DNA from 4 places in the Streptomyces melanosporofaciens genome. Region 2 is predicted to be linked to each of the others. Evidence: riboswitches for the same ligand, from Rfam matches in the RefSeq annotation. Region 2 holds a riboswitch; each other region holds the start of a gene.
The links. A riboswitch is a leader RNA that binds a small molecule or an ion and turns the genes downstream of it on or off. The one in region 2 is predicted to bind cyclic di-AMP.
Positions count from the first base shown of each region.

Region 1: it holds a riboswitch for cyclic di-AMP, as region 2 does, so the genes downstream of both, BLV72_RS25955 (M23 family metallopeptidase) here and BLV72_RS18415 (M23 family metallopeptidase) in region 2, are expected to answer to the same signal.
Region 3: it holds a riboswitch for cyclic di-AMP, as region 2 does, so the genes downstream of both, BLV72_RS13980 (C40 family peptidase) here and BLV72_RS18415 (M23 family metallopeptidase) in region 2, are expected to answer to the same signal.
Region 4: it holds a riboswitch for cyclic di-AMP, as region 2 does, so the genes downstream of both, BLV72_RS13190 (transglycosylase family protein) here and BLV72_RS18415 (M23 family metallopeptidase) in region 2, are expected to answer to the same signal.

Region 1 is NZ_FNST01000002.1:5,343,515-5,348,914, reverse strand. It holds gene BLV72_RS25965 (HPr family phosphocarrier protein) at 1-109, shown strand, start outside; gene BLV72_RS25960 (GntR family transcriptional regulator) at 303-1,058, opposite strand; gene BLV72_RS25955 (M23 family metallopeptidase) at 1,281-2,075, opposite strand; cyclic di-AMP (ydaO/yuaA leader) riboswitch at 2,090-2,253, opposite strand; gene BLV72_RS25950 (M16 family metallopeptidase) at 2,552-3,958, opposite strand; gene BLV72_RS25945 (M16 family metallopeptidase) at 3,955-5,316, opposite strand.
Region 2 is NZ_FNST01000002.1:3,673,940-3,679,339, reverse strand. It holds gene BLV72_RS18435 (DUF397 domain-containing protein) at 1-96, shown strand, start outside; gene BLV72_RS18430 (hypothetical protein) at 209-760, opposite strand; partial or broken gene BLV72_RS18425 (hypothetical protein) at 941-1,239, shown strand; gene BLV72_RS18420 (aldo/keto reductase) at 1,363-2,307, opposite strand; gene BLV72_RS18415 (M23 family metallopeptidase) at 2,558-3,748, opposite strand; cyclic di-AMP (ydaO/yuaA leader) riboswitch at 3,760-3,894, opposite strand; gene BLV72_RS18410 (PP2C family protein-serine/threonine phosphatase) at 4,202-5,400, opposite strand, start outside.
Region 3 is NZ_FNST01000002.1:2,674,169-2,679,568, forward strand. It holds gene BLV72_RS13970 (M23 family metallopeptidase) at 1-30, shown strand, start outside; gene pcrA (DNA helicase PcrA) at 128-2,602, opposite strand; cyclic di-AMP (ydaO/yuaA leader) riboswitch at 2,776-2,945, shown strand; gene BLV72_RS13980 (C40 family peptidase) at 2,954-4,108, shown strand; gene BLV72_RS13985 (L,D-transpeptidase) at 4,192-4,908, opposite strand; gene BLV72_RS13990 (hypothetical protein) at 5,108-5,400, opposite strand, start outside.
Region 4 is NZ_FNST01000002.1:2,495,271-2,500,670, forward strand. It holds gene BLV72_RS13175 (DUF501 domain-containing protein) at 1-21, opposite strand, end outside; gene BLV72_RS13180 (FtsB family cell division protein) at 88-570, opposite strand; gene eno (phosphopyruvate hydratase) at 689-1,969, opposite strand; gene BLV72_RS13190 (transglycosylase family protein) at 2,197-2,883, opposite strand; cyclic di-AMP (ydaO/yuaA leader) riboswitch at 2,891-3,058, opposite strand; gene BLV72_RS13195 (LysM peptidoglycan-binding domain-containing protein) at 3,313-4,320, opposite strand; gene BLV72_RS13200 (cytochrome P450 family protein) at 4,467-5,400, opposite strand, start outside.

The DNA.
Region 1 (5,400 bases), 1.7 Mb from region 2:
CGGCGAGGAGGTCGTCCTCGCCTCCGACGCGGACGATGCCGAGGTCGCGCTCGACCGGCTGGCGAAGCTGGTGGCGGAGGGCCTCGAGGAGCTTCCCGAGACCGTCTGATCCACCGCCCGATTCACATGTGATTCCTGTGTGATTTCCGTGTGATTCAAGGGTTCGGCACGGCGGGGCCGCGGCGACCATTACGGTCCCCGCGGCCCCGCTGTTTTCCGTTTCCACCCGGACTCGGCGGACCGAAAACCGGGCGCCGCAAAACCATGCGGAGAATTCCCGAGAGTTGTATACGGGATCGCTGTTAATTCCGGCCGCTCGCCGTGTTTACGGAATGTTTCGAAGCGCTCACCGGGATGGGGCGGCGCTGCCGGTATTCCGCCAGCGCGCGCTCGGTGTGCGCTGCGGCGAGCGCCCGCGCCCGGTCGGCGTCACCGCGCGCCACCGCGTCCACCAGCGCGCCGTGCTCCGCCCAGGACTCCACGGCCCGCGCGGCCGGGTCGGGGCGCCGGGCACCCCCGGGCGGTGCGGACTGCGGCGCGGGCACGGCCGCGTACACCCACGCGGTCTTGCGGCGCAGCTGGACGAGCATCGCGGCCAGGCTCGGGCTGCCGGACGCCTGGGCGAGCGTCTCGTGGAACCAGTCGCCCAGCGGCCGCAGCTCGCCGAGCCGGCCGTGTTGGGCCCGCTCCCGGCCGAGCCGGACCAGCCCGCGCAGCACCTTCAGATGGGCCTCGGTGCGGCGCTGTGCGGCCCGCGCGGCGCCCAGCGGCTCCAGCAGCGCCCGGATGTCCAGCAGATCGGCCGCCTCGCGCTCGGAGGGCTGGGCGACGCAGGCCCCCGCGTGCCGCCGGGTCGTCACGAAGCCCTCGGACTCCAAGGTGCGCAGGGCCTCGCGGACCGGCACCCGCGAGACGCCGTAGCGCCGGGCGAGAAGTTCCTCGGTGAGCCGGCTGCCGGGCTGATGGGTGCCGGAGACGATGTCGTCGCGAATCGCCGTGCACACCGCATGCGCCGAAATCCGGCGACCGCCCTGGGCCGCGGTCGTATCCCCGCTCACTTCCGGTCCCACATTGTCGAACCTCCGCCTTAATGCCCGCGAAACGCATCCATGGAACGCGCATTGCACGACTCTATTCCCATCGGACGTCATTTCCGATGGCGGAGTGCATTTCATGGATATTTTTTGGTCAGCGGGCGGCGGCACGCCGAAGGCCCCGTCCGGTGGACGGGGCCTTCTCGGAGACTCGCGGGGGTCGGACGTGAGCGGAGTCCCGCGGGGTCAGACGTTGACGCCGTGCGAGCGCAGATACGACAGGGGGTCGATGTCCGAGCCGTAGTCCGGACTGGTGCGGGCCTCGAAGTGCAGATGCGGTCCGGTGACGTTGCCGGTGGCGCCCGACAGGCCGATCTGCTGGCCGGGGGTGACCTTCTGGCCGACCGAGACGCTGATCGACGACAGGTGGCCGTACTGGGTGTAGGTGCCGTCGTTCATCTTGATGACGACGTTGTTGCCGTAGGAGCCGCCCCAGCCCGCCTCGACGATCTCGCCCATGCCCACGGAGTGCACCGAGGTGCCGGAGGAGGCGTGGAAGTCGATGCCGGTGTGGCTGCCGGAGGACCACAGTCCGCTGGCCGCCTCGTAGCCGGTGGAGACGTAGGAGCCGCTGATCGGCGACTCGAAGGTGTTCAGGCGCTTGCGCTCGGCCTCGCGCGCCGCGCGCTCCTTGGCCTCGCGCTCGGCCTTGGCCTTCTTCGCCGCGGCCTCCGCCTTTCTGGCGGCCTCCTGGCGGGCGATCGTCTCCGCCTTGGCCTTGGCGGCGGCCTGCTCGGCGGCGGTCTCCTGGGCCTGCGCCTGGTCCTCGATGTGGTCCGCGATCCCATCGCCGATCACGATCGCCTGGGTCAGACCGGTCTGCTGGGCACTGGGGCCCGTGTCGGCCGCGAACGCCTGTCCGGTGATCCCGGCGACCACACCCGAGGCGACGGTGGTGATGCCCACGACGTTCGCGCCGGTGCGGACGTTGACCTTGGTGGTGCGGCGGTGTTTCCCGGTGGCAGTGCGGGTGGACGCCATACTGAGGCGCACTCCTTTCCTTCCTTCTCGCCTACCGGGTTAGCTGACGGGTTCGGAGCAGGAAGGTCTCCTACGGACTCCTCCCCCAGCTGAGGAAGGGGCCCGATTCACCCCTGGGGACGTGTGGGTCCCCGGCTCCCCTGGCTCGCGCCGTACGGGGACTCGGCGATGACTGTCCGTGCCGCGGGTGCGGCGGGTTGCCGGCGAACAGCCGGACTGACGCTAAGCGGGCCCGCTGTCGATCACCAAACGGTTCCGGTTTTTTGTTGCTCTCCCCACAAACCAAACAAGCTGTCACTCCCGCAAATCGGGCATGAAGGAAGGACCCCGGCACCCTTACGGGGGCCGGGGTCCTTCCGTCGTGAGCTCGTTGACCGGACCGTCTGCCGGATCGTCAGTGAACCGGGATCGTCAGTGAGCCGGCCTGGGCGTCGGCTCCTCGGCCGGATCCGGCCACTCGGCCAACTCCTCGCGGCTCAGCCGGAGATGACGCGCACCTCGCCGATGCCCAGCGCCCTGACCGGCTCCTCGATCGCCGAGGCGTCCCCGACCAGCACCGTGACCAGCCGGTCCGCCGGGAAGGCGCTCACCACCGCGGCGGTCGCCTCCACCGTGCCGGTCTCCGCGAGGCGGGCGTACAACTGCGCCTGGAAATCGTCCGGAAGATGCTGCTCGACCTGGTCGGCGAGAGTGCCCGCGACGGACGCCGCCGTCTCGTACTTCAGCGGGGCGACGCCCACCAGGTTCTGCACCGCGACATCGCGCTCCTCGTCGGTGAGCCCCTCCTCCTTCAGCGTGCGCAGCACCTTCCAGAGGTCCTCCAGCGCGGGCCCGGTGACCTCGGTGGCCACCGAGCCGCTGATCGCCAGCATGGCGGCGCCCGCGGAGCCGCCCGAGGGCGCCGGGGGCGCCGAGCGCAGCACCTGACCGAAGGCGCGCACCCCGTAGGTGTAGCCCTTCTCCTCGCGCAGCACACGGTCGAGGCGGGAGGTGAGGGTGCCACCGAGGCAGTACGTGCCGAGCACCTGCGCGGGCCAGATCCGGTCATGGCGGTCGGCGCCGACGCGCCCGATGAGCAGCTGGGTCTGCACCGCGCCCGGCCGGTCGACGATCACCACACGGCCGAGGTCGTCCGCGACGATCGGGGGAACCGGGCGCGGCGCGCCCGCCCCGCCCGTCCAGGCGCCCAGGGTGTCGGCGAGCGCCCCGTCGAGGTCGACCCCGGTGAGGTCGCCCACGATCACGGCGGTGGCCGTGGAGGGGCGGACATGCGCCTCGTAGAAGGCCCGCACGGCCGCGGCGTCGATGCCCTCGATGGTCTCCTGGGTGCCCTGGCGCGGCCGGGACATCCGCGACTCGGCCGGGAAGAGGGCCGCGGAGAGGGCCATCGAGGCGCGGCGGGCCGGGTTGGCCAGCTCATGGGGGATCTCGTCCAGCCGGTTGCGCACCAGCCGCTCGACCTCGCCGTCCGGGAAGGCGGGCGCACGCAGGGCGTCGGCCAGCAGACCGAGCGCCTTGGGCAGCCGGGAGACCGGGACCTCCAGGGAGACGCGGAGGCCGGGGTGGTCGGCATGCGCGTCCAGCGTGGCGCCGCAGCGCTCGAGCTCGGCGGCGAACTCCTCGGCGTCGTGCTTGTCGGTGCCCTCCGACAGGGCGCGCGCCATGATCGTGGCGACGCCTTCGAGCCCGGTGGGCTCGGCGTCCAGCGGCGCCTCCAGATTGATCTCGACGGCGACGACCTGCTGGCCGGGGCGGTGGCAGCGCAGCACGGTAAGGCCGTTGGACAGCTCACCGCGCTCGGGGGCCGGGAACGCCCACGGCTTGGGCGCGCCGCCCTTGGGCTGCGGGTGGAAGGTCATGGTCGCGGTGACGGCGTCGCTCACTGGGCCGCCTCCCCTTCTGCGTCGGTCTCGGCGGTGTCGGCTGCGTCCTCGGCGCCCTGGACGGGCTCATAGACCAGCACGGCGCGGTTGTCGGGGCGCAGCCGCGCCGCGGCCACGGCCCGCACCTCCTCGGCGGTGATGTCGAGCACCCGCTCCACGGCGGTCAGCGCCAGCTGCGGGTCGCCGAAGAGCACGGCGTACCGGCAGAGCTCGTCGGCCCGGCCGCCGACCGTGGCCAGCCGGTCCAGCCACTCGCGCTCGATCTGCGCCTGCGCCCGCTCCATCTCCTGCGGGGTCGGCCCCTCCTCGGCGAAGCGGGCCAGCTCCTCGTCGACGGCGGTCTCGATGGCCGGCACCTCGACACCGCCGGAGGTCTTCACGTCCAGCCAGCCCAGCGAGGGGGCGCCGGACAGCCGCAGCAGGCCGAATCCGGCGGCCACGGCGGTGCGGTCGCGGCGCACCAGGCGGTTGTGGAGCCGGGAGGACTCCCCGCCGCCGAGGACGGTCAGCGCCAGATCGGCGGCGTCGGCCTCGCGGGTGCCGTCGTGCGGCAGCCGGTAGGCGGCCATCAGGGCGCGGGCCGGGACCTCCTCCTCCACGACCTCGCGCAGCTGGCCGCCGATCACCTCCGGGAGCGTGCCGTCGCGGGGCGGCCGCTTGCCGTCGTGGGAGGGGATGGAGCCGAAGTACTTCTCGATCCAGGCGAGCGTCTGCTCGGGGTCGATGTCGCCGACGATCGACAGCACGGCGTTGTTCGGCGCGTAGTAGGTGCGGAAGAACTCCCGCGCGTCCTCCAGGGAGGCCGCGTCCAGGTCGGCCATGGAGCCGATCGGGGTGTGGTGGTACGGGTGGCCCTCGGGGTACGCCATGGAGACGAGCTTCTCGAAGGCGGTGCCGTACGGGACGTTGTCGTACCGCTGGCGGCGCTCGTTCTTGACGACGTCGCGCTGGTTCTCCAGGCTCTCCTCGTCCAGTGCGGTCAGGAGGGAACCCATCCGGTCGGCCTCCAGCCACAGGGCGAGCTCGACCTGGTGGGCGGGCATGGTCTCGAAGTAATTGGTGCGCTCGAAGCTGGTCGTGCCGTTGAGCGAGCCGCCGGCCCCCTGCACCAGCTCGAAGTGGCCGTTGCCGGTCACCTGCGCGGAGCCCTGGAACATCAGGTGCTCGAAGAGGTGAGCCAGGCCGGTGCGCCCCTTGACCTCATGGCGCGATCCGACGTCGTACCACAGACAGACCGCGGCGACCGGGGTCAGATGGTCCTCGGAGAGCACCACGCGCAGGCCATTGGCCAGGCGGTGCTCGGTCGCTTTCAGGCCGCCGGAGCCGGCCTGCTGCGTGGCCGTGTGACCCATGGGCATGTACGTCCCTTCGATCGCGTGATGGAGCGCGTGCCAGCCGCATGCGCAGCGCTTCTGTCACTGTATGCAAGGGGACGGACATCT
Region 2 (5,400 bases):
CGGGACTCGAAGGAGCCGGGTCGAGGCGTGCTCGGGTTCTCCGACCGCGCGTGGGCGGACTTCGTCACGGCCGTGCGGGGCGGGGAGTTGGGCTGAGCGCCGGTGCACGAACCGCGCGGCATGGCGGTCGCCCGGCCGGGCGGGGGCGCAAGCCCGCGCCCGGCGGGCGAAGGGCCCACCGGGCGCGCGGGGCGTGGGTGCGGGGAGGTTACGGGTGATACTTCTCCTCGACCGTCTCGGCACCGCCGGACTTGCGGTCCATGGTGACGCGGACGGTCACGCTGTTGGTCTTCACGGCCTTCTCCAGGTCGTCCACGGAGCACTTCGCGGTGCCGTAGCCGTCATCGCCGATGGACGCGCCTTCGGCGCCGTCGTCCTCGGCGCAGATCGCGGCCGCGCCGAGGATCTGCGTGGCGTTGGATACCAGGAAGGCCTGCTCCATGCCGCCGTCCTCCGGCTTGACGGTCATCTTGCCGGGGGCTAGGTACTTCAGCGTGCCCTCGATCGTCTTGTGGTTACCCGCGTTGGCGACGCCGCTTCCGTCAGGGGCGGACATCGCCTTGGCGGACTTGCCGCCGTCCTGGCCCTGCGAGCCGCTCTTGGACTGAGTCGAGGCCGAGGCGTGCTGCGAGCCGGCGGCGTCTGCCGACCCGCCCTGCCCGCAGGCCGTGGCCCCCAGGCCCAGTGCCGCGGCGGCGACGATGGCGGCGGCGATGCGGCGGCCGACGCGGCCACGGAAACGGTTGGTGGCGGTGGTCATCGTGGGTCTCCGTTGCTCTGTTCTCGCGTCTCGTTCCCGGACGACAACCAGCTTCGAAGAACGGCTTGGCGTTCTGCTAATAGTCGGCTAATGCGACACGAGCGGCACACCGCAGGATGCGCGCCGTGGGGCCTGCGTATGGTCGGGGGCAAGGTGACCCTTGGAGTGGGAGGTAGCGGGATGGCTGGAGTGCCGGCGGGGGTTGTGGCTGCGGGTGGGTTGGTTGGGGGGTATTCGGTGGCTCGGTGGACCAAGAGGCGGCCCTTGGGTGGGGTTGCCCTCGCGGCTGCCGGGGCGGTGGCCGCTCGGGGTGGCGGGAGAAGGCCGGGAACGGGGCCGCCGCTGCGCTCAGTGCGGCGTACGTCGCCGCGTTCGCCGGGTCGCATCCGCTGGCGAAGAAGATCGGGGCCTGGCCGTCCGTCTTCGCCGTCGCCGGTGGCGTTGCCCTCGCGTCCTGGGCCCTCGCCGATCGGCGGTAGGGGTCCTCAGTCGTATGTAGCGGTTCGCGTACGTGCGGGGGGCTCAGGCGGGCGGGGCTTGTGGCCCGCCCGCCGTCCTACCGTCCGCCGGGCGGTTCGCCCCCGTCCCGTCCCGCCTTCCCGTCAGTCCGATGCCGACGTCAGCAGGTCCAGTTCCGGCTGGGTCAGCTTGAGGTCGATCGAGGCCAGGAGGGCGGGGAGCTGGTCGACGGAGCTGGCGCTGGCCAGGGGGGCCACGACCGTGGGCTGGGCGAGGAGCCACGCCAGGGCGACCGTGGCGGGCTCGGCGCGGTGGTTGGCGGCGACGTCGTCCAGGGCGGCGAGGACCTTCTGGCCGCGCTCGGTCTCCAGGTGCTGGGCCGCGCCCGAGGAGCGGGGGCTGTCGACCGCCGTGCCCGGGCGGTACTTGCCGGTCAGGAAGCCGGACGCCAGGGAGTAGTACGGGATGGTCGCCAGGTGGTGGCGGGCGGCGACGTCGGCCAGCTCACCCTCGAAGGTGTCGCGGGATACCAGGTTGTAGTGCGGCTGGAGGGCGACATAGCGGGCCAGGCCCTCCTGGGTGGAGAAGGTCAGCAGGGCCTCCAGGCGCTCCGCGCTGACGTTGGACGCGGCGATCTCGCGGACCTTGCCCTCCCTGACCAGCTCGTCCAGGGTGGTGATGATCTCCTCCACCGGCACCGACGGATCGTCGTAGTGGGTGTAGTAGAGGTCGATGTAGTCGGTGCGCAGCCGCTGGAGGGATTCCTCGACGCCCGATTTGATGGCGGACGAGGTCAGGCCGCGGGGCTCCGGGGAGCCGCCGCCCACCTTGGTGGCGAGGACGACGTCGGAACGGTTGCGCCGGGAGGCGAACCAGTTGCCCAGGACGGTCTCGGACTCGCCGCCCTCGTTGCCCGGCACCCACGCGGAGTAGACATCGGCGGTGTCGATGAAATTGCCGCCCGCCGCGACGAAGGCGTCGAGCACCCGGAAGGACTCGGACTCGTTGGCGGTCCAGCCGAAGACGTTCCCGCCGAGGGAGAAGGGGAAGACGGACAGGTCACCGATCTTCTGTGTGTTGTCAGCCATACGTCTTTACAACGGGTGGCCGGGCGGGGTTGTTCCTGGAGTGGTGGCTGGGCGGGGTTGTTCCTGGAGTGGTGGCTGGGCGGGGTTGGTTCTGAGGGGTTGGTCCTGAGGGGTTGTTCCTGAGGGGTTGTTCCTGGGGGGTTGTTCCTGGGGGGTTGTTCCTGGGGGCGGCCCCGTCGGGACGTAAACCGGCGGCCCTGGCGTCAAGGGGGGAGAGAGCGCCAGAGCCGCCGGAGTATCAGGGGTTGTATCAGGGGTTCATCCCGTGCTGGCGCAGCCAGGGCATCGGGTCGATCGGCGAGCCGCCGCCCGGCCGGACCTCGAGGTGGAGGTGCGGGCCGGTCACATTGCCGGTGGCGCCGACGCGGCCGATGACGTCGCCCGCCGTCACCTTGCCCGAGGTGACGACCATCGAGGACAGGTGGCAGTACCAGACCTCGGTGCCGTCGCTGAGGGTCAGCACGATGCGGTAACCGTACGAACCGGCCCAGCCCGCCTGGGTGATGGTGCCGCCGTGCACCGCCTTGGCCGGGGTGCCGGTCGGGGCGGCGAAGTCCTGGCCGGTGTGGTCGGCCGACCAGATGTCGCCCGCCTGGCCGAAGCTCGCGGTCAGGGTGTACGAGCCGACGGGGAGGGTGTACGCGGCGGCGAGCCTGGCCTGGCGCTCGGCCGCGGCCTTCTTCTCGGCCGCCTCCTTCGCCCGCTGCTCGGCGGCCTTCTTCTCCGCCTCGGCCTTGGCCTTCCGCTGCGCGGCCACCTCCGCGGCCTGGTCGGATGCCTTCTCCGCGGCGGCCTTCGCCGCGGCGGTGCGGCTGTCCTCGTCCGCCGCGTTCTGCTGGTTCTCGGCCTGCTGGAGGATGCGGGCGCGGAGCGCCTCGCCCGCGTCGGTGGTGCCGCGCTGCTCGTCCTCGCTGGTCAGCCCGGCCTGGGAGAGCGGGGCGGCGGCCGTCTGCGGGCCGCCGCTGTCGTCCGACGCCCAGGAGCCGATGCCGGGCAGGTCCTTGGCGGCGGGCAGGCTGGCCTTGACCTCATCGGCGACATGGCCGAGGTCCGGCATGGAAATGGGCGGCTTGGGACGGTCCTTGGCGCTGGCCATACCGCCCGCACCGACCGCCGCGATCACGCCGACCCCGAGGACGGCGCCGCTGCGCGCCATGGTCCCGCCGCGCTGCTTGGCCACGCGGTGCCGGCCGCGTACGGGAGCGATGGACTCCTCGGTGGGGTTCCACTCCTCCCAGGGCTCGGTCTCGAATCCGGCACCCGGGCCCTCGAACGCGTCCCCATCCGCATCCGGGTACCGATCGTCGGGGGCGAAGTGGCCGTCCCCGGAGCTCATCCCGGCGCCGGCGTCGAAGCCGGGGCCGTAGGCGGTGGCGGTCCCCAAACCGCCTCCCCGTGTGCGATACGGGGCCTCGTCCAGGGCAGACCTGTTGGACGCCACGGAGGCGCACTCCTTTCCTTCCTTCTCGCCTACCGGGTTAGCTGACGGGTTCGGAGCAGGAAGGTCTCCTACGGGTCAGGTTCGACCCGATTCACCCCAAGGTGTTGGTTCCCCGGTTCCCTTGGTGCTTCTGGTGGTGCGGTACTGCCGGTGTACGTATGGGATTCGGCGACGGCGCACGGTGCCGCCCTTGCGACGGTTGTGACGACCGCGCTGCGTTATCGAACGTTAATAGAGAGCGCGATGTGATTCCAAGCTGTTCTGAGGAATCCGCGCACCTTTGGCATGAACTTAGCGCTCAAGAGGGGACAGATCGGGGCGAGTCGGCACACTGGCCAAAGGTTCACAAAAACGCGTGCGGACCGATCGTGCAGCAATTGTTATGCGGAGGGAGCTCGGTCGACTACGCACGGTATGGACCCGGTCGGCTACGGACGGTATGGACCCGGTCGGCTACGGACGGTGGGGAGTGTCGCCGCCCCCCGTAAGGCCTGTGCGGTGCGCATCACCGCCGTCGCGCCCGTTCCCCCGTCCGTTTCCGCGGGCCGGGGTCCGGCGGACCGCCAGCAGCGCCATGTCGTCCGACGTCCCGCCGTCCGTATGGCGCTCGACATCGGCCACCAACGCGTCCAGCAGCTCCTGCGGATCGGCGAAGCGGCGGCCGCGCAGCTGCTTCGCCGGGTCGTAGAACGCGCCATTGCGGTCCCGGGCCTCCGTCACCCCATCCGTGAACAGCAGCAGCGTCTCCCCCTCCTCGAACCCCAGCTCCATCACCCGGTCCGGCCACCCGGCCAACTCCCCCATCCCCACCGGCAGCGCCGCCGCCTCCGGCTCCAGGGCGCGCACCGCGCCGTCCTCCGCCATGAGCAGCGGTGCCGGATGGCCGCGGTTGAGCAGCCGCAGAGTGGAGCCGCCACGCGGAATCTCGGCCACCACCGCCGTCGTGAACCCCTCGAACACCTCCAGGTCGGCCCGCCGGGCGCCCTCACGCTGCAGCGCCCGTTCCAGCCGGCCCACGAGCGCCTCCAGAGTCGTCTCCTGCTCCGCCGCCTCCCGAAAGCAGCCCAGCAGGATGGCCACGACCTCCACGGCCCCCAGCCCCTTGCCGCGTACGTCTCCGACGGTCAGCCGTACGCCGTGCGGGGTGTCCTGGACCGCGTACAGGTCACCGCCGATCGCCGCGTACTTCTCCGCCGGGACGTAGCGCGCGGCGATCTCCAGCCCGGCGAGACGGGCGGGCGGCGCGGGCAGGACGGCGCGCTGGGCCGCCTCCGCGACACCGCGCGCCGAGGCGAGCCGGTGGTAGCTGCGGCGTACGACACGGTTGATCGCCACCGCCAGCACGGTCACGGTGGCGACCGTGACGATCTCGGTGGCCGCCTGGGTCGGGTCCGTCACACCGTGCAACTCCGCCAGCAGGCAGGTCGTGAGGACGGCGATGACGGCCATGATGACGGTCTGGCGCAGCGGTAAGAGCGCCGCGGCGACCAGAGGGGCGGCGGCGAAGAAGGGCGAGGCGGTGTAGCCGGACGGGGTGGCCAGGTCGAAGCTGACGCCGCCGAGGATGAGGAGGGCGGGAACCCAGCGGGCCACCCGGCGGCCCGGCAGCCCCTGGTGAGCGTCCTCGGCCGGGCCGGGCCCCGCGGTGGGGC
Region 3 (5,400 bases), 1.0 Mb from region 2:
CTGCGCGGAAAGGGTCTCGACCCGACCTGACCGGCTCCGGGACCGGCCCCGCCCCCGACCCGGATCCTGACCGCTGGAGCGCGCCGCCGGCGCGCTCCAGCCTCAGTGCTTCGGCCAGCCGCCAGAGCTACAGCTTCTCCACCGGTGCGTACCGCAGCAGCAGCCGCTTCGGCTTCTCCTCGCCGAAGTCGATCGTCGCCTCCGCGTTGTCCCCGCTGCCCTTCACCGCCACCACCGTGCCGAGCCCGAACGAGTCATGGGTGACCCGGTCGCCGATGGCCAGCGCGACCACCGGACGCTCCTTGGCCCGCCGGGTCGCGAACCCGCTGCCCCCGGTGCGCGAACGCGACGACGACAGACTGGACGACAGCCCCGACGGCGGGGTCGAGGCGACGCCGCCCATGGACGCCGACGGGGTGGCGGGCCCGGTGCGCCGCCACCGGACATACTGGTCCGGGATCTCCTCCAGGAAGCGGGAGGGCGGGTTGTACGCGGGCTGGCCCCAGGCACTGCGCATGGTCGAGCGGGTCAGATAGAGCCGCTCGCGGGCCCGGGTGATACCCACATAGGCCAGCCGCCGCTCCTCCTCCAGCTCCTTGGTCTGGCCGAGCGCCCGCATATGCGGGAAGACGCCGTCCTCCATGCCGCTGAGGAAGACGACCGGGAACTCCAGGCCCTTCGCCGTGTGCAGCGTCATCAGCGTGATCACGCCGGAGCCGTCGGTGTCCTCGTCGGGGATCTGGTCGGAGTCGGCGACGAGCGCGACCTGCTCCAGGAAGTCCGCGAGGGTGCCGGGGTTCTCCTCGCCGCGGTCCTGCTCGAACTCCAGGGCCACGGCCGCGAGCTCCTGCAGGTTCTCGATCCGGGTCTCGTCCTGCGGGTCGGTGGACGCCTGGAGCTCGGCCAGATAGCCGGTGCGCTCCAGCACCGCCTCCAGGACGGTCGCCGGGCCCGCCCCGGACTCCACAATGGTGTGCAGCTCCTCCATGAGCGTGTTGAACCGCTTGACGGCGTTGGCCGAGCGGGCCGCCATGCCGTACGCGTCGTCGACCCGGCGCAGCGCCTGCGGGAAGGTGATCTTCTCGCGCAGCGCCAGCGCGTCGATCATGGCCTCCGCGCGCTCCCCGATGCCGCGCTTGGGCACGTTCAGAATCCGGCGGAGCGGGACGGAGTCCTCGGGGTTGGCCAGCACCCGCAGATAGGCGAGGACGTCCCGGACCTCCTTGCGCTCGTAGAAGCGCACGCCGCCGACGACCTTGTACGGCAGCCCGACCCGGATGAAGATCTCTTCGAAGACACGGGACTGGGCGTTGGTCCGGTAGAAGACCGCCACGTCACCGGCCTTGGCGTCGCCCGCGTCGGTCAGCCGGTCGATCTCGTCGGCGACGAATTGGGCCTCGTCGTGCTCGGTGTCGGCCACATAGCCGGTGATCTCGGTCCCGGCGCCGGCCTCGGTCCACAGGTTCTTCGGGCGGCGGTTCTCATTGCGCTCGATGACCGCGTTGGCCGCGCTCAGGATGGTCTGGGTGGAGCGGTAGTTCTGCTCGAGGAGGATCGTCCGCGCGGTGGGGTAGTCCTCCTCGAACTGGAGGATGTTGCGGATCGTGGCGCCCCGGAAGGCGTAGATCGACTGGTCGGCGTCGCCCACCACGCACAGCTCGGCGGCCGTGGTCTCCTCGGTGTCCGTGCCCACCAGCTCGCGCACGAGGGTGTACTGCGCGTGGTTGGTGTCCTGGTACTCGTCCACCAGGACGTGCCGGAAGCGGCGGCGGTAGTGCTCGGCCACGTCCGGGAACGCCTGGAGCAGATTGACCGTGGTCATGATGATGTCGTCGAAGTCCAGCGCGTTGGCCTCGCGCAGCCTCGCCTGGTACATCGCATACGCCTCGGCCAGCGTCTTCTCGAAACCGTCCGTCGCCTGTCCGGCGAAGGTCTCCTCGTCGATCAGCTCGTTCTTCAGGTTGGAGATCTTGGCGCTGAAGGACTTCGGCGGGAACCGCTTGGGGTCGAGATCCAGATCCCGGCAGACCAGCGACATCAGCCGCTTGGAGTCGGCGGCGTCGTAGATCGAGAACGATGAGGTGAAGCCGAGCTTCTTGGACTCGCGGCGCAGGATGCGGACGCAGGCGCTGTGGAAGGTGGAGACCCACATGGCGTTCGCCCGCGGGCCGACGAGCTCCTCCACCCGCTCCTTCATCTCGCCCGCCGCCTTGTTGGTGAAGGTGATGGCGAGGATCTGGCCGGGGTGCGTCCCGCGGGCGCCGAGCAGATAGGCGATGCGGTGGGTGAGCACCCGGGTCTTGCCGGAGCCGGCGCCCGCGACGATCAGCAGCGGCGAGCCGGTGTGCTCCACGGCGGCTCTCTGCTGCTCGTTCAACCCCTCGAGCAGGGCGGACGGGTCCACGACGGGCCGCGCCGCGCCGTCCCGGTAATGGGCCTCCCGGGGCACGGGCGCGTCGAAGCCGCCGCTGAACAGGTGATGCGGCACGTCCTCGGCACCGTCGGGGCCGGGGTGCGCCGAATCCTCGGGCGGCGGCGGTGGCTCCTCGTTCGAAGGAGGCCCGAGGTCCGCCAGGAAGCTGTCGTCAAAGAGGCTGCTCATCGCTCCCCGAGTCTAGGCCGCCCCACTGACAGCCGATGCCCGAACATCACGAAACGGTTTCGGGCAAAACGGCCACCAGTCTTCACAGGAGCCCCACGTGTTGGCTACCGTCCTGCGTCAGGCGGCCCGGAAGATCCGTCGGCGAACCACGTCGGCACGGGCGGCCTCCGCCGAGTCCGGCACCGCCGTAGGGCGCCCGGAGCCGGGGACCCGACAACGCAACACCGGGGTGAATCGGCCCGAACGGCGTGGCACGCAGGTGCCGCCCGGACACGGCCGTAGGGCAACCTTCCGTACCGCCCGAACCCGACAGCTAACCCGGTAGGCGGTCCACGGAAGGAGTCGCCTCCCTTGGCGTCGCACCGCAAGCCGCGGAGCCGAATACCGGCCCCGCTCACCGGTCACGGCCGCCGTACGGCCGTCGGGTTCACCACGGCCGCTCTCGCATCCGTCACCCTCCTCTCCCAGACGGCCAACGCCGCGCCGGGCGACCCCAAGCCGGCCGCCCCGTCGATCGAGAAGGTCAAGGAGAAGGTCGACACCCTCTACCACCAGGCGGAGAGCGCCACCCAGCGCTACAACGCCGCCAAGGAGCGGGCCGATCAGCAGCGGGGCAAGGTCGACAAGCTGCTGGACTCCGTCGCCGAGCGCACCGAGAAGCTCAACGAGGCGCGGCGCACGCTCGGCGCCTACGCCGCCGCCCAGTACCGCGACGGCGGAATGGCCCGCTCCGCCGCGACCCTGCTGTTCTCCAACGATCCGCAGGACGTCTTCGACCAGTCGCATCTGATCGACCGGCTGACCGGTCGGCAGAAGCAGGCCGTCGACGACTTCCAGAAGCAGCAGGCGAGCGCCGCCAAGGAGCGCGGTAAGGCCAGCGAGAGCCTCGCCTCGCTGACCGCGTCGCAGAAGCAGCTGAAGACCCAGAAGAAGACCGTCCAGGACAAGCTGACCGAGGCCCGGCGGCTGCTGGCGAATCTGACCGCCAAGGAGAAGGCGCGGCTGGCGGCGATCGAGAAGAAGAAGGCGGAAGAGGCCCGCCGTAAGGCGGCCGCGCTCGCCGAGAAGCAGCGCCAGGAGGCGGCGCGCAAGAAGCAGGAGCAGCAGAACGGAGACAGCAGCTCCGGTTCGACGACGCCCTCGGCGCCGGCCAACAGCTCCAAGGCGGCCCAGGCCATCGCCTTCGCGAAGTCGCAGCTCGGCAAGCCGTATGTCTGGGGCGCGACCGGCCCCAGCTCCTTCGACTGCTCAGGGCTGACGCAGGCGGCCTGGAAGACGGCCGGGATCTCGCTGCCGCGCACCACCTGGGACCAGGTGAAGGCCGGTACGCGCGTCTCGACGTCCGAACTCCAGCCGGGCGATCTGGTCTTCTTCTACGACGACATCAGCCATGTCGGCCTCTACATCGGCGACGGGATGATGATCCACGCGCCGAAGCCGGGCGATGTGGTGAAGAAGGCGCCGATCACCGAGATGCCGATCTACGGGAGCGTGCGGCCCGCGTAGGGCGGCACGGGGGCCGCACGGCCCTTGGCGTGCCGCTGCCCGGGGCCGGGGCCCCGGGCAGCGGCATCCGTCACCTCATCGGCTCACGTGCCGGGCTTGCGCCCGTAGACGTACACGTCGTCGCCGTTCTTCAGCAGGCTCCAGTACTTCTTGGCCTCGCCCGTGCGCATATTGACGCAGCCGTGGGAGCCGGGCGGGGACCATACGCTCCCGGCGATCGAGTGGAACGCCTGACCGCCGTCGAAGAACTGGCTGTAGGGCATGGCGACCTTGTAGAGCGTCGACCAGTGGTCGATGTTCCGCCAGTAGATCTTCTTCAGCCCGGTGCGGGTCTCGAAGCCGTTCCGCCCGGACCGCACCGGCACCGGCCCGTAGACCAGCCGGGAGCCGTCCTGGATCCAGCTGAGCTGCCGGGTGAGGTCGACACAGGCGATGCGGCCCTTGTTGGTCGGGCACTTCTTCGCCGCGTTCGGGTTGTGTCCGGCCGCCTTCTGGGTGTTGATCAGGCTCATCACGCCCCAGGTGATCGGGCCCGCGTAGCCGATCGTCGGGCTGATGCCGTGGTTGACCTGGAACTTCTGGATCGCGAGACAGTCCGCCCGCGACTGCCGCCCGTCCACGGGGCGGCCCAGGAACCGCTCGGCCTGCCTCTGGTACGGCCCCACGCTGGTCGTACACGATGACGCGGCCATGGTCGCCGGTGTCACCGATCCGGCCGACCTGCCCAGCGGCCGTGCCTGGGCCGGCCGTGCCTGAGCCTGCGCGGGACCGGCGACGGCGACCGCGAGCGGCACCGTCATCCCCGCCAGCCCCAGCACGAGGCCCGCGCGTCGGCCACGCCCACCATGCCTGCTTCTGACTGCCCCCACTGCCCCCATGGCCACTCCTCTCGACTGCCTCGCTCTTTACCAGGACAGCTCACGAGTGCAAACGGTTGCCTCAGGATCGTGTCGAAAAGGTGTCGGAATTGTCTCGTGATTACCTCAGATGATCAGCTCGTCAGGTCCACAGCACGGCGATGAAAATATTTGCCGTTGTCAAGGCACCCACCGCGCCGAAGGCGGCAGACTCTACCTTCTCCTCGTCGCGCTTCACATACACCAGGCCGAGGACCACGATCAGCAGCGCCAGCTTCACACCGATCTTGATGTTGTCGACGCTGTTGTCGTCGGCCTGATTGAGCCCGACCAGCGCCGCGCCGGTCACCAGCATGGTCAGCGCGCCGTGCAGCATCGCCGGGGTCATCCGGGCCTCGCCCGTGCCCATCGCCTTGAGCTGCGAGAAGAAGCCGC
Region 4 (5,400 bases), 1.2 Mb from region 2:
CTGGGGCGGGGGCGTATCCATGAGTGGGAAAGTTCTTCTTCGTTTCGATTCGTCACCGGGTGCGACCGGCGGCCACAGCGCGGCGCCTCAGCGGCGCGCGCTGCCCGCCCCCGCCGCGTCCGCCGTGTCCACGGCGTCCCAGAGGTTGGAGTACCAGGGGCGGCCGGCCGCGCCCTGGTCGGTGGAGCGCTCGGTGGAGCCGCTGCCGTCCACCACGCTGTAGCCGGTCTCCCCCGGCATCAGGAAGTGCAACCGCTCCCGGGCCTGCTGCTCGGTGTAGGCGGGGTCGCGCAGCCGGGCCTTCCGCTCCCGCAGCTTCTTCACGTCCTCGCGGGCCCGCTGGGCCTCGCTCCGCTGCTCGGCGATGTCGGAGCGCTGGGAGATGTACTGCCGCATCGGGTAGGCGAGCGCCACCACGAGCGAGCAGACGACCAGCGCGAGCAGGGCCGCGCGGCCGGTCAGCCGGCCCCGGCGGCGCTTGGTCCGCACCCGGTAGACCCGGGCGGCGGCATGCTCGCCGAGCGCCTTGAGCCTGGTCGCGGTGGAGAACCGCTCGCGATCCGCCGGCACGTCGCCTCCCCGGAGATGAGTTCGCTTGAGTGACGCGTAACGCCGTCCCCGGTCACGGTACGGGACCGCGGCCGGGGACGGGTGTCAGACGTGTCTGCTACGTGAGGACGTACGCAGGTCAGCCCTTGAAGCGCGGGAAGGCCGAGCGACCCGCGTACACCGCGGCGTCGTCGAGGATCTCCTCGATGCGCAGCAGCTGGTTGTACTTGGCCACCCGCTCGGAGCGGGCCGGGGCGCCGGTCTTGATCTGGCCGCAGTTGGTGGCGACGGCCAGGTCGGCGATGGTGACGTCCTCGGTCTCACCGGAGCGGTGCGACATCATGCACTTGTAGCCGCTGCGCTGGGCCAGCTCGACGGCGTCCAGGGTCTCGGTCAGCGAGCCGATCTGGTTGACCTTGACCAGCAGGGCGTTCGCGGTGTCGCTGTCGATACCGCGGGAGAGCCGCTCGGGGTTGGTGACGAAGAGGTCGTCGCCGACCAGCTGGACCTTGTCGCCGAGCTGCTCGGTGATGGTCTTCCAGCCGTCCCAGTCCTCCTCGTTCAGCGGGTCCTCGATGGAGACCAGCGGGTACGCGGCGACCAGCTCGGCGTAGTACGAGGTCATCTCGGCGGCGGTGCGGGACTTGCCCTCGAACTCGTACGACCCGTCCTTGTAGAACTCGGAGGCGGCGACGTCCAGCGCGAGCGCGATGTCCTGGCCCGGCTGGTAGCCGGCCTTCTTGATCGCCTCGAGGATCAGGTCGAGGGCCTCACGGTTGGAGCCGAGGTTCGGCGCGAAGCCGCCCTCGTCGCCGAGGCCGGTGGACAGGCCGCGCTCCTTCAGCACGGACTTCAGGGTGTGATAGACCTCGGCGCCCCAGCGCACGGCCTCGGAGAAGGACTCCGCGCCGATCGGCGCGATCATGAACTCCTGGATGTCCACATTGGAGTCGGCGTGCGATCCGCCGTTGAGGATGTTCATCATCGGCACCGGCAGCAGATGGGCGTTCGGCCCGCCGAGGTAACGGAAGAGCGGGAGGTCGGACGCCTCGGAGGCGGCGTGCGCGACCGCGAGGGAGACGCCGAGGATGGCGTTGGCACCGAGCGAGGACTTGTCCGGGGTGGCGTCCAGGTCGAACATCGCCTGGTCGATCAGGCGCTGCTCGGTGGCGTCGTAGCCGACCAGCTCGGGGCCGATCTGCTCGATGACGGCGAGGACGGCCTTCTCCACGCCCTTGCCGTTGTAGCGGTTCTTGTCGCCGTCACGGAGCTCGAGGGCCTCGAAGGCGCCGGTGGAGGCGCCGGACGGAACGGCGGCACGGCCGGTGCTGCCGTCGTCGAGGCCAACCTCGACCTCGACCGTGGGGTTGCCTCGCGAGTCGAGGATCTCGCGAGCTACGACGACGTCGATGGACGGCACGAGGTTCTCCTTCGTATGGGTCTGCGGTAGCAGCACGAGCCTAACGGGCCGGGAGGGCTGCACCCCGCGTTCGCCCGCCCCACGAGACGGGGGCGTGACACAAAAAGCCAGATTCCGAATCACATATCCAGACTTCTGGTGAATCGGGAAATGGGGGAGCCCCGGTGGGGCGCGCCATGGGGGCGGCACGCCCGACCGGGGCTCGACTCTCAGGTGCTCACCGCGGCTCAGCCGAGGTGGAGCTTCTGGCCGGGGTAGATCAGGTCGGCCTTCTCCACGATGTCGTCGTTCAGCTTGAAGAGCTTCTTCCAGCCGCCCTTGACGTGGTGCTCCTTGGCGATCGTGCCGAGGGTGTCGCCGGCCTTGACCTTGTACTCGCCGTCACCCTTCTTGATCGGGCCACGGGGCTGCTCACGCGTGGCGCGCTCGGGCTCGGAGTGCGGCTGCGCCTTCGGCTGGGCAGGCTGGGCGGCCGGGGCCGACTTGGTGGAGGCCGACGGCTGGTCCTGCGAACCGGAGGGCGCGGAGGGCGCGGACGGGCTGCCGCCGGAGGTCAGACCCTTGCCGCAGACCGGCCAGGCGCCCTTGCCCTGGCTGCCGAGGACCTTCTCGGCTATCTGGATCTGCTGGCTCTTGCTGGCCTTGTCCGCGGTGGGCGCGTAGGCGGTGCCGCCGTACGCGGCCCAGGTGGAGCTCGAGAACTGCAGGCCGCCGTAGTAGCCGTTGCCGGTGTTGATCGACCAGTTGCCACCGGCCTCGCACTGCGCGACCTGGTCCCACTGGGAGCTGGTGGCCGCGGAGGCGGAGGTCGCCCCGATGAGGGGCGCCGCCACGGCGGCACCGGCGAGACCGGTGAGCGCGGCGATACGGGTGGCCTTGGAGGGACGGCGGTGCTTCCCGTTGGACTTCAGCATCGTTGGTTCGTTTCCTCACCGACGCCTACGAGGTGAGCTGTCGGGTTCGGACGTGAGTTGCCCGGCCGGTCGCGATGATCGCTCCCGGCTTCACCCCTAGCCGACGAGCCCGTGTCCACAGGCCACTCGGCACCTACCTTGGGTCCCCCGCTCCTGCCTTCGGCGCTGACGCGTCGGATTCCCCCGACCGCCGGCAGGATTCGGCGTGACGATCGACGGTGCTCGCGGTGGCGAGCGGAAAGACGTTAAACACACCTCCCGAGAACGTTCAAACACCCCAATGGCAGCGAATGGGGCTGTAATTGATCTCACCCGGCCCACATCGGCGCAGGTAGGGCCGGGTGAGGAGAGATCGGACAGGAGGTGCGGCCCGGAAATTGTGACGAGATGTATGTCTCACCGGAACCAGATCGGGCAATTCCCCCCGAATCACTGCTCCCTGATGGAGAGGTCAAGTCGCTGACCAGGGATGATCAGGTCGGGGTCGATTCCGATGAGCTCCTCGTTGCTCTCGTAGAGCCCTTCCCAACCTCGGGACACATTTCGGTCCTCGGCGATCCCTGACAGATTGTCACCGGGGCGAACAGTGTAATCGTCGCCCGTGGGGCCCTGGTCGCGGTCCGCGGCGTCGCGCGAAGCGTGGCGCCCGGAGGGCTGCCCGCCCACCGCATCGCCGCCCTCGGCCCGCTCCCCGGCGTCCGGGGAGCCGCGGTGACGGCCGGAGGGCGAGGGGTCGGCGGAGGGATCCGCCGAGGACCCCTTCGAGCCGTCCGACGCCGAGTCGTCCGAGTCGCCCGATGCCGGGTCATCCGAGGCCGAGCCGTCCGGCGTCGGGGTGTCCGATGCCGAGCCGTCCAGCCCATCGGGGGACTTGGAGGTGTGGGGGGCCTCCGGCTCCTCGGTCGATCCGGACGAATCCGGCTTACCGGCGCTGTCGGACGTCCCCGAACGGTCCGACTCCGGCGAGGAGGAGCCGTCCCGCCCCCGGTCCCCCGCCTCGCCCCGGCCGGTCCCCGCATCCGGGGTGGCCGTGCCACCGGGGTTCACATCGGGGGCGCCGCCGCCGTCGGTGAGCCCGGCGCCCAGCGCACAGCTCGGCCAGGCGTCGGGGCCGCGGTCGCCGAGGATCGACTGGGCGACGGATATCTGCTGGGAGCGGCTGGCCAGGTCGGGACGCGGGGCGTACTCCGTGCCGCCGTAGTCCTTCCACATGTCGAGGGTCAGCTGCAATCCGCCGTAGAAGCCGTTGCCCTCGTTGGCGCTCCACATGCCGCCGCTCTCGCACTCGGCGACCTGATCCCAGGTGGCGGTGTCGGCGGCCTGGGCGCCCGACGCCCCGAAGAGGGGCAGGGCGATGCTCGCTCCCGTGACCCCCGCCGCGACGATGATGGCCGGAGCCTGACGGGGGCGACGGTGTCGACCATTACCGGAACGCATGCGATTGCCCTCTCTATGGCGAACTCGGTTGCCGGTGAACATAGCGAGGGCACTCGATCATCACAAGCCGATGTATCCCAGGTCACGCCGAGGTCACACAGCTGATCATTCGTCACCAATGTCCGTACGCACGGGCCTTGGACGCCTCAGCGGTCCGCGGAATTCCAGGTCACCGGGAGCGTGCGCAGCCCGCGCATGATGAGCCCGCCGCGCCACCGCAGATCCTCCGGATCCGCCGCGAGCCGCAGTCCGGGCAGGCGCCGCAGCAGGGTGGCGATCGCGGTCTGCGCCTCCAGCCGGGCGAGCGGGGCGCCGAGGCAGTAGTGGATGCCGTGGCCGTAGCCGAGGTGCTGGTTGTCGCGGCGGGTGAGGTCGAGGAGATCGGGCTCCGCGAACCGCTCGGGGTCCCGGTCGGCGGCGGCGAGCACCACCAGCACCGGCTCCCCTTCGGCGATGCGCTGGCCCGCGAGGGTGAGCGGCTCGGTGGCGAACCGCCAGGTGGCGATCTCCACGGGCCCGTCGTAGCGCAGCAGCTCCTCGACCCCGGCGGCCAGCAGCCGCTCGTCCCCTTCTTCCAGGGCCCGCTGCATGACGGCTCGCTGCTCCGGATGGCGCAGGAGTGCGTAGACGCCGTTGCCGATGAGGTTGACGGTGGTCTCGAAGCCGGCGAACAAGAGGATGAAGGCCATGGCCGCGGCCTCGTTCTCGGTGAGGTGCTCCCCGTGGTCGCTGGCCCGGATCAGCCCCGAGATCAGATCCTCCCCGTCCTCTTCCTCCCTCCGCTCCACGAGCTCCAGGCGCTTGCGGTGGATCAGCCCGCCGAGATACGCGCGGATCCTCTTCACGGCGCGGGCCACTCCGCCGCGCGGGCCTCCGCCGTGCCGGATCATCGCGCCGGCCCAGTCCCGGAAGTCGTCCTGGTCCTCGCGCGGCACCCCGAGCAGATCGCAGATCGCATAGATAGGGAGAGGGAAGGCGAACTCATGGATGAGGTCCGCCTCTCCCCTTTCCTCGAAGGCGTCGATGAGCTGATCGGTGAGGGTCTGCACGCGAGGGGTGAACGCGGCCACCCGGCGCGGG